Regions from separate parts of the Rhizobium sp. RHZ02 genome, predicted to be linked through region 1. Evidence: riboswitches for the same ligand, from Rfam matches in the RefSeq annotation. Region 1 holds a riboswitch; the other holds the start of a gene.
The links. A riboswitch is a leader RNA that binds a small molecule or an ion and turns the genes downstream of it on or off. The one in region 1 is predicted to bind cobalamin.

Region 1 (4,342 bases):
CTCGAAAAGCTCTGCTACACGCGCTGTCGCGGGCTTCCACTCAGCTTCGGTGTACTTGTTGAAATATTCGCCCGAAGCGTACTTCGAATTCTCGAAACCCTTAAAGCTCTGACCCCGCTCGACGGCCAGCCGGTTCGAGGCACGGATGGCATGATAGGTGACTGTGTAAAAGTACATGTTGGTGAAGTCGACGCCCTCTTCGGAGCCATAGTAGATACGTTCGCGGGCGAGATAGCCGTGAAGGTTCATCTGCCCGAGACCAATCGCGTGACTGTCGGCGTTACCCTTAGCCACGGCTGGAACGGACGTGATGTTGCTCATGTCGGAAACGGCAGTCAGCGCCCGGATCGAGGTTTCGATCGTCTTGCCGAAATCGGATGAATCCATCGCTGCAGCGATATTCAGCGAGCCGAGATTGCAGGAGATGTCCTTGCCCATGTGCTTGTAGGAGAGATCGTCATTGTAGTCGCTCGCCTCGCTCACCTGCAGGATTTCCGAGCAGAGGTTGCTCATGGTAATGCGTCCGGCAATCGGGTTCGTCTTATTCACCGTGTCTTCAAACATGATGTAGGGATAGCCGCTTTCGAACTGGATCTCGGCAACAACCTGAAAGAAGTCACGCGCTTTGATCTTCTTTTTCTTGATGCGGCTGTCGGCCACCATCTCCCGGTACTTTTCCGTCACCGAGATCTCGCTGAAGGCGACGCCGTAGACACGCTCCACATCGTAGGGCGAGAACAGGTACATATCCTCGTTGTTCTTTGCCAGTTCGAATGTGATGTCGGGGACAACAACGCCGAGGGACAGCGTCTTGATGCGGATCTTCTCATCGGCATTCTCGCGCTTGGTGTCGAGGAACCGCATGATGTCGGGGTGGTGGGCGTTGAGGTAGACGGCGCCTGCCCCCTGCCGCGCGCCGAGCTGGTTGGCGTAGGAGAAGCTGTCCTCAAGGAGCTTCATGACCGGGATTACGCCTGACGACTGGTTCTCGATCTGCTTGATCGGCGCTCCCGCCTCGCGCAGGTTCGTCAACGACAGAGCGACACCGCCGCCGCGCTTGGAGAGCTGCAAAGCGGAATTGATGCCGCGTGCGATGCTCTCCATATTGTCCTCGATGCGTAGCAGGAAGCAGGAGACAAGCTCACCGCGCTGCTTCTTTCCGGCATTGAGGAAGGTCGGGGTCGCCGGCTGGAAGCGGCCCGAGATGATCTCATCAACCATGTCGCGGGCCAGCGCTTCGCTGCCCTGCGCCAGCGTCAGTGCCACCATGCAGATACGGTCTTCGTAGCGCTCGAGATAACGCTTCCCGTCGAAGGTCTTCAGCGTGTAACTGGTGTAGTACTTGAACGCGCCGAGGAAGGTCGGGAAGCGGAACTTCTTATCGTAGGCGTGATCGAACAGGTCGCGGACGAAATTGAACGAATACTGGTCCAGAACCTCCTGCTCATAATAGCCTTCGGTCACGAGGTAATCGAGCTTCTCCCTGAGATTATGGAAGAACACTGTATTCTGGTTTACGTGCTGCAGGAAATACTGCTTGGCCGCTTGCCGATCCTTGTCGAGCTGAATCCTTCCGTCCTCGTCATAGAGGTTCAGCATCGCGTTGAGTGCGTGGTAGTCGAGCGTTGCGTCCGCCACCTTCGTATCCGCCACCTTCACAGGGCGTTCGAGAACTGCCGTGTCCAAAATCGTTCCAATCCATGTTTGACATTGGCGACATCCTCCACGGTGCCCAGAAGCTCGAACCTGTAGAGGTAGGGCACCTGACATTTCCTTGCGATGATGTCGCCGGCAAGCCCGTAGGTCTCGCCGAAGTTGCTGTTGCCCGCGGCAATCACGCCACGGAGGTTCGAGCGGTTCGCCGCATCGTTGAGGAAACGGATCACCTGCTTGGGGACGGCGCCCTTGCCGCCGTCGCCGCAATAAGTCGGGACGATCAGGACGAAGGGACGTTCCGCCGTAAGCGTGAGCTCGGCGCCGATCGGAATCCGCGATGCGGGCAGCCTGAGTTTTTCGACAAAGCGGCGGGTGTTCTCGGATCTGCTGGAGAAATAGACGAGCTCACCCATCGGCCGATCCTCAGGCCAGAGCGTTGATCATATCAGGTCGGAAGCCAGCCCAGTGCAGGTCACCGGCAACGACGACGGGAACCTGACGGTAGCCGAGACCCTGCACGAGCTCGTAGGCCGCGGTGTCGGTCGAGACGTCGATCACGTCATAGTTGATCCCTTGCCGATCGAGCGCGCGTGTGGTCGCCGTGCACTGAACGCAGGCAGGCTTGCTGTAGACGGTGATGGTCATGGTAATCCTCATGTCAGATAGGCGGGCGATAGCGATCGGACATCCTCCGACGTCCGGCCAAAAGTGAGCGATGATGAAGGCAGCCGCTTGCGGTCGCCGGACGCTCAGGCGCCCGTCATTCGCGCGGACGGATTTCGAAACTCAAGATCATAAGACTTCACCCCGAAGTGGCTCATGCGGCGGTCAGGGGAAGCGGCACGCACGGCAACATCCCGCACGCAATCGCGACCTTCCGGACACCCCGCCCGTGGACGTTTGCGTTGCAAGGCAGGTCTCCTGGCTTGCGGGTCATCACATTCGATCTGCCTTCCCAATGCCCTCAAGGCGTTCAGTGGACCTATCGATCGAATGCTCGCCGCTCACAGTTGCGGGGGCAGCTCCGGCATTGCTCGACCCATCATGGGCCTCACGCACCGTATTCCCGTCTTAGCTTCCGACGCGAATCGGAAGAACCTCGAACACAAGATATAGTATACGAGGCGAAAATCGCGTCAACGGATACCATCAGACAGACGCAGAAACGCTGGGGACAAATAATGAAGGCAACGAAGCCGGACCTTCGCCCGGCTTCGGGGTTCGGTGGCACGGTAGGGCTAGCCCTCTACCGCGGCTACTTCGCGCAGGCTGCGCGCGGCTTTCACCATATTGACGAGTGCGGGTTTGACCTCTTCCCATTGCGGGTTTTCAAGCCGCAGTCCGGGTTGACTCAAAGTTGGCGGTCGCTCAAATGTGTGCGCGCCAGACTGAGCAACGCTCGCATCTCCTCGGCATGAGGAACCCGCGGCGAGTGGATGTCATAGACACCCAGTCCGATTTCGTTCGGATAACCTTCTCCGACGAATGCATCGAGCAGTTCCATTTTCGACCTTGATGTCTCGATCGAGATCCCATCCGCGTCCATCGCGGCGATCGAATCCATGATGTCGTTGAACTCGGAATAGCACATGTGCGTATGGATCTGCGTGTCGTCCGCCACGTCGCTGGAGCAAATTCGGAAGCACTCGACAGCCCAATCGAGATAATGCTGCCAGGCACCCTTCCTGAGGGGAAGGCCTTCGCGTAACGCCGCTTCGTCGATCTGGATCATCGCCGCGCCCGCTTGCTCGAGATCCTTCACCTCATCATGGATGGCGAGCGCGATCTGTCGGCACACGGTCTCGCGAGGCAGGTCGTCGCGAACGAAGGACCAGTTGAAGAATGGTAACCGGTCCCGTCAGCATCCCCTTCATGGGCTGCGTTCAAGCCAGGCAAGCAGGCTTCCCCTCACTTCGGTCGTGATCTCGAATTGTACGGGACGTCCGGTCTTTCGCTGGACGACCATGGCGCGGGTTCGAATTTCTTGAACGAGAGTCCCGATTTTGATCTTAGCGCGACGCCCGCCTCGTGCCCTCTACCTCAACCCACGCGCCCTCCCGTGCAGCGGTTCGTTCATCGATCCAAATCGGCCGTCAGCATTGCAGAACACTTCAATATTTACCGTAACGTACTTCCTCTCGTGCCTCGAAAAGCGAGGATGTTGTCAGCGCCGCTAACAAGGTCAAGGTCATCATGTCGCTACGCTCTGTTACTTTCCTCCTCCTCGCTTTTTTGATGGTGGCAGGTGGGACCTCGGCGCAGACCGCTCAGGTCAGCGATGAAGAGATCAGCCAGGCCTATATCTACCTGCTTGGCCGGCTGCTGATCACGCGCCAACAACAGCTCGACTTCCAGGAAGGTTTTAAGTGGAACGAGTTGGTTCACAGGAAGCCCGGCGCGGTGGACTGGCCCAATCCGAACCTGGACGTCGCCTATTCCGAGGCCTGGGTTGCAGTCGACGAGACCAGTTGCACAATCGTCTCGGTCCCTGAAATCAAAGACCGGTACTTTACCGTCCAATTCCTGAACGGGTGGGGCGAGACGCTTGCCAATATCAACGAACGCGTCTTCCCCAACAAGGCGTCGGGCGATTTCGCCGTTTGTCTGCGAGGCGCAAAAGTGGAGCTGCCTCAGGAGGCCATCCGCATCGATCTTCCTGTTCCGCATGCTCGGATCCTTGCCCGCG
Region 2 (4,342 bases), on a different contig from region 1:
GCGAGGAAGCGGCCCACGCTTGGCGCGACGACGCCGAAAAGATCGCCTGAAGCACCACCGCGTCGTTCGCCTCGAGCACGGTCTGCTCGCGATCCGCACCAGGCGCAGACACGGCAAAGCCTGTCGTATTGATCACCACCTCGGGCTTGATGGCGTTAAAAACACTTTCGAGAATGCCCTTCGAGACAGGATCCTTGAGGCTGTAAGCAAACACCGGCAGCGGCCGGATGCCTTCAGCCAGCAGCGTATCGATCAAGGCTTCGACAGGCTTGGTCTCTCCGCTTTGCACGAGCGCGCGATAGAAGCTGACCGCGACCACTGGCGTTTGTGACACTCCCTGTACGAAGCGCACCCGTTCGTCGCACGCCGACCTCCACTCTTCGACGCCGACGACGCCCTTGCCCGGCCACCAGATCCCAGCCTTCATCAGCGGCGATGCCGCTTCCGGCTTTTCAGTTCCCGAGAGCATCGCACCGGCATAGTCCAGAAACGCCCGCGAATTGGCATCGCCGCCTTCGATGAGATAGGCCCAAAGGGCGTTCAGGTCTTCAAGCGGTACATTCGAAAATGGTGTCAACCCCGCATCGGACTTCGAATCTCCGGGCAGCACGGCGATGAACGCGCCAGATCGAGCTGCCGCCGTATGGAGCGCCTCCAGCGCATAGTGGAAGTAGCTGGCGCCACCCAGCGCCCTCACGACGATTAGCTTGGAGTGGCGGGCCGTCCGCTCGATATAGGCATCGACCGACATTGGATGCTTCAGGCTCATCAGGCTTGCCAGCCGCAGCGAGAAGCCGGCCGACGGTTCGTCATAAGCGGCGGCTATCGCGGCAAGCTCGGTATCGGCAGCCGACAGGAACAGGACATCGCCGGGCGATTGACCGAGATCGATCGCCTCCTCGGCGTCACTGATTGTTCCCTGCTGTGCCAGAAGCAGATGCATCGGTCTTGCCTTATGCCAGCGCTTCGATCGCCTTGCGCACCGCCGCTTCGTCCATCTCGTGCAAGCCGATGACGACAAGACGGGTGCCGCGTGCTTCGCCCGGCGCCCAGGCGCGATCGAAATAGTGGTCGATCCGGCTGCCGACCGCCTGCAACTGCAGGCGCATCGGCTTGCCGGGAACATCGATGAAGCCCTTGAGCCGCAGCACGTCATGTTCGCCGATGATGCCCCTCAGCGCATCCACGAAGGCTGCCGGATCGGCAACAGGACCAAGCTCGACCACGAAGCTGTCGAACTCGTCATGATCGTGCGGCACGCCGTCCTCGTGTTCGAGTTCATGGTGGGACTTGCGATTGACCACATCGTCTTCCGTACCGACGCCGAGCCCGAGCAGCACGCTTGCCGGAACCTCGCCATTGCGCGCCTCGATCATGACAGGCTTGCGAGCGATACGGGAAGCAACCTCATCGCGCACGCGACCAAGGCCGGCGGTGTCGAGAAGGTCGGTCTTGTTGAGTACGATCAGATCGGCGCAGGTCAGCTGGTCCTCGAAAAGCTCCTCGATCGGGCTCTCATGGTCGAGCGAATCGTCTTCGACCCGACGAGCCTCGACGGCATCGTGATCGTCCGCGAAGCGGCCCGCGGCAACGGCGGCGCTGTCGACAACGGTAACGACGCCATCGACGGTGACCTGCGTGCGGATATCAGGCCAGTTGAACGCCGCAACGAGCGGCTGCGGCAGCGCGAGACCGGATGTTTCAATAACGATATGGTCGGGGCGCTGTTCGCGCTCCAGAAGCTTGGTCATCGTCGGAATGAAGTCGTCGGCAACCGTGCAGCAGATGCAGCCATTGGTGAGCTCGATGATGTCATCCTCGGTGCAGTTCTCCGCGCCGCAGCCCTTGAGCACGTCGCCGTCGACGCCGAGATCGCCGAATTCGTTGATGATAAGCGCGATCTTCTTACCGTTGGCATTGGAGAGCAGATTGCGGATCATCGTCGTCTTGCCGGCGCCGAGGAAACCCGTGATCACGGTCGCCGGAATTTTCTGCTGGTTCATGAAATTCAACCCTTCATCTTCAACGGCAGTCCAGCCGCGATAAAATACACATCCACGGCCTCGGCCGCGATCATTTGATGCAGACGGCCGGCATGGTCCCGAAACTCCCGCGCCATGCGGTTTTCCGGCACGATACCGAGACCGACCTCATTGGAAACGATGACGAGACGGGCTCGTGCCGTCGGCAGATACGCCACAAGCGAGGCAAATTCCGCCCCTATGTCGCGGTCTTCCATCATCAGATTGGTGATCCAAAGCGTCAGGCAATCCACCAAAACTGCCCGCTTCTCGCCATCGATCGCCCGCAGGCAGCCGACAAGATCCAGCGGCTCTTCATGGGTATGCCAGAGATCGCCGCGATCGGCTTTGTGCTTGTCGATCCGGGCGCGCATCTCGTCGTCCCAAGCCCGACCGGTCGCCACGTAATGGTGCTCCAGGCCGCTCGAGACGACCAGTTGCTCGGCAAAACGCGATTTGCCCGAGCGCGCGCCGCCCAGGATGAAAGTCGCGCCTGATGATATCGGGCTCATGGAAAACGCTGACCGATCTTCGGAAGCCTTCCGCGAGAGACCGGAACGACTGCGGAGCGCAGCCGGCAAATCTGTCTTTCAGCCATGACAACCTCCGTGCTGGCAGCGGGCATCACCCAGGAATGGGCTTTTCGCCCGGCACAGTTGGCAGGTCTCCTGGCTCGCGGGTCTTGGCCGCGATCGGGGCAAACCGGAAACCGGTCGCCCCAGATCGTGCCAGCGGATCTTCCTCGCCTTCCCGGCTGCATTTCATGAAAAGGCGGACGATTCGTAGACGTAAGAGGCGTCCTGCCCCGGTTGATCATGATGCACTGCCAGTGACTTTTCCGTCGCCACTTTCGCACAGCCCGCCTGCACCCTTGCAGGCTGTCAGCCACGCGAAACCAACGCCGGACGGAAAACCCTGACCGCTCTACAGTCGCGGGGTCGGCTCTGATGACGGTGCCCGAATTGGGTCCACCGCTTCACATTCCCTTTTCATCCGCACCGATTCAACCGGTCCGGAACCATCCGTTATGGCGTCATCGTTAGGCAAGGCCACTCCTGAAGTCAATCAAAAGCCGTCGCTCCTAAGATTGCCGTCATCGCCGCGAAACGCTGTCAAGTCGACCTACTCTACAAGATTTATCGTCTTTTATCAGTGGCTTACGTCATAAATAATTATTGTCCGCGCCGGTCTTTTGCCGCAATTGCATCGCAAGCGGGTCGCGCCACTGATTTGCCCCTCCCTTCCTCGCACTTGAACGCGCCTGCGCCCGCCTAGTTTTCCTGCCATGCTCCTCAAAATCGATATTCGCCGCTTCGGTCCGTTTCATACCCTTCTCGATATCGGGCGGATGCGCGCCCTGCTGCGCCGCAGCGAGATGGGGATGGTCATCGCCGGCGCGATCGTCGGTGTCATATCGGGTTTGGCGGTGACCGGTATGGGTCTCATTTCCCGCGAAATGCACAGCCTGATCTTCGGAATCAGCGACGTCGAGAGACTGAGTTCGTCGCAGATCGACAACAAGCTGCTGTTGCTGACGGCGCCGGTCTGCGGCGGCATTCTCCTGGGTCTGTTGCTGTTCGTGCTTGCCAAGACCCGCAAGAAGCCGATGGTGGATCCGATCGAGGCGAACGCACTGCATGGCGGTCGGCTATCTCTCACCGATAGCATTCTGGTCGCAGTCCAAAATCTTATTTCTAATGGTTTCGGGGCCTCCGTCGGCCTGGAAGCCGGCTACACGCAGCTGGCGGCCGGACTGGCCTCGAAGCTCGGGCTGAAGCTGCAGCTTCGCCGCTCGGACCTGCGCGTTCTCGTTGGGTGCGGCGCAGCGGGTGCGATTGCCGCTGCCTTCAATGCCCCGCTGACCGGCGCATTCTACGCCTTCGAGCTCATCATCGGCTCGTATACCATCGTCTCGCTAACGCCGGTTGTGGTTTCTGCGCTGGTTTCGACGCTGGTGGCTCGGCTGCTCGGTGGCAGCGATTTCCTGATCGACGTTGGCGAATTCGGTACGGTCATGCCGGCTGATTACGTCCCGGCTCTCCTGCTCGGCGCATTCTGTGCGGGTGTCGGTATCATGATCATGCAGGGCGTTGCCTGGATCGAGGAATTGGCTCGCCGGAGTTCGATCGCGACGCCGCTGCGCCCTGCCCTTGGCGGCATCGTCGTTGGCCTCCTCGCGCTGATCACACCGCAGGTGCTGTCGGCAGGACATGGCGCGCTCCACCTCAACCTCGGGCGCGACGTCGCGATTCCGGTGCTCGTGGGCCTGTTCCTCCTGAAAGCCTTCGCCTCCGCGATCTCGATCGGTTCGGGCTTCAGAG

Region 2: linked by a shared signal. The riboswitch ahead of cobU (bifunctional adenosylcobinamide kinase/adenosylcobinamide-phosphate guanylyltransferase) and the one ahead of nrdH (glutaredoxin-like protein NrdH) in region 1 are both predicted to bind cobalamin.

What each region holds. Positions count from the first base shown of each region.
Region 1 covers NZ_JACUZX010000033.1:36,666-41,007, forward strand. Annotated here, with positions in the region: gene nrdE (class 1b ribonucleoside-diphosphate reductase subunit alpha) at 1-1,686, opposite strand, end outside; gene nrdI (class Ib ribonucleoside-diphosphate reductase assembly flavoprotein NrdI) at 1,656-2,069, opposite strand; gene nrdH (glutaredoxin-like protein NrdH) at 2,080-2,301, opposite strand; cobalamin riboswitch at 2,550-2,773, opposite strand; partial or broken gene IB244_RS28525 (5-methyltetrahydropteroyltriglutamate--homocysteine S-methyltransferase) at 2,895-3,536, opposite strand; gene IB244_RS28530 (DUF1214 domain-containing protein) at 3,850-4,342, shown strand, end outside.
Region 2 covers NZ_JACUZX010000034.1:20,138-24,479, forward strand. Annotated here, with positions in the region: gene cobN (cobaltochelatase subunit CobN) at 1-943, opposite strand, end outside; gene cobW (cobalamin biosynthesis protein CobW) at 954-2,003, opposite strand; gene cobU (bifunctional adenosylcobinamide kinase/adenosylcobinamide-phosphate guanylyltransferase) at 2,009-2,533, opposite strand; cobalamin riboswitch at 2,662-3,059, opposite strand; gene IB244_RS28790 (chloride channel protein) at 3,307-4,342, shown strand, end outside.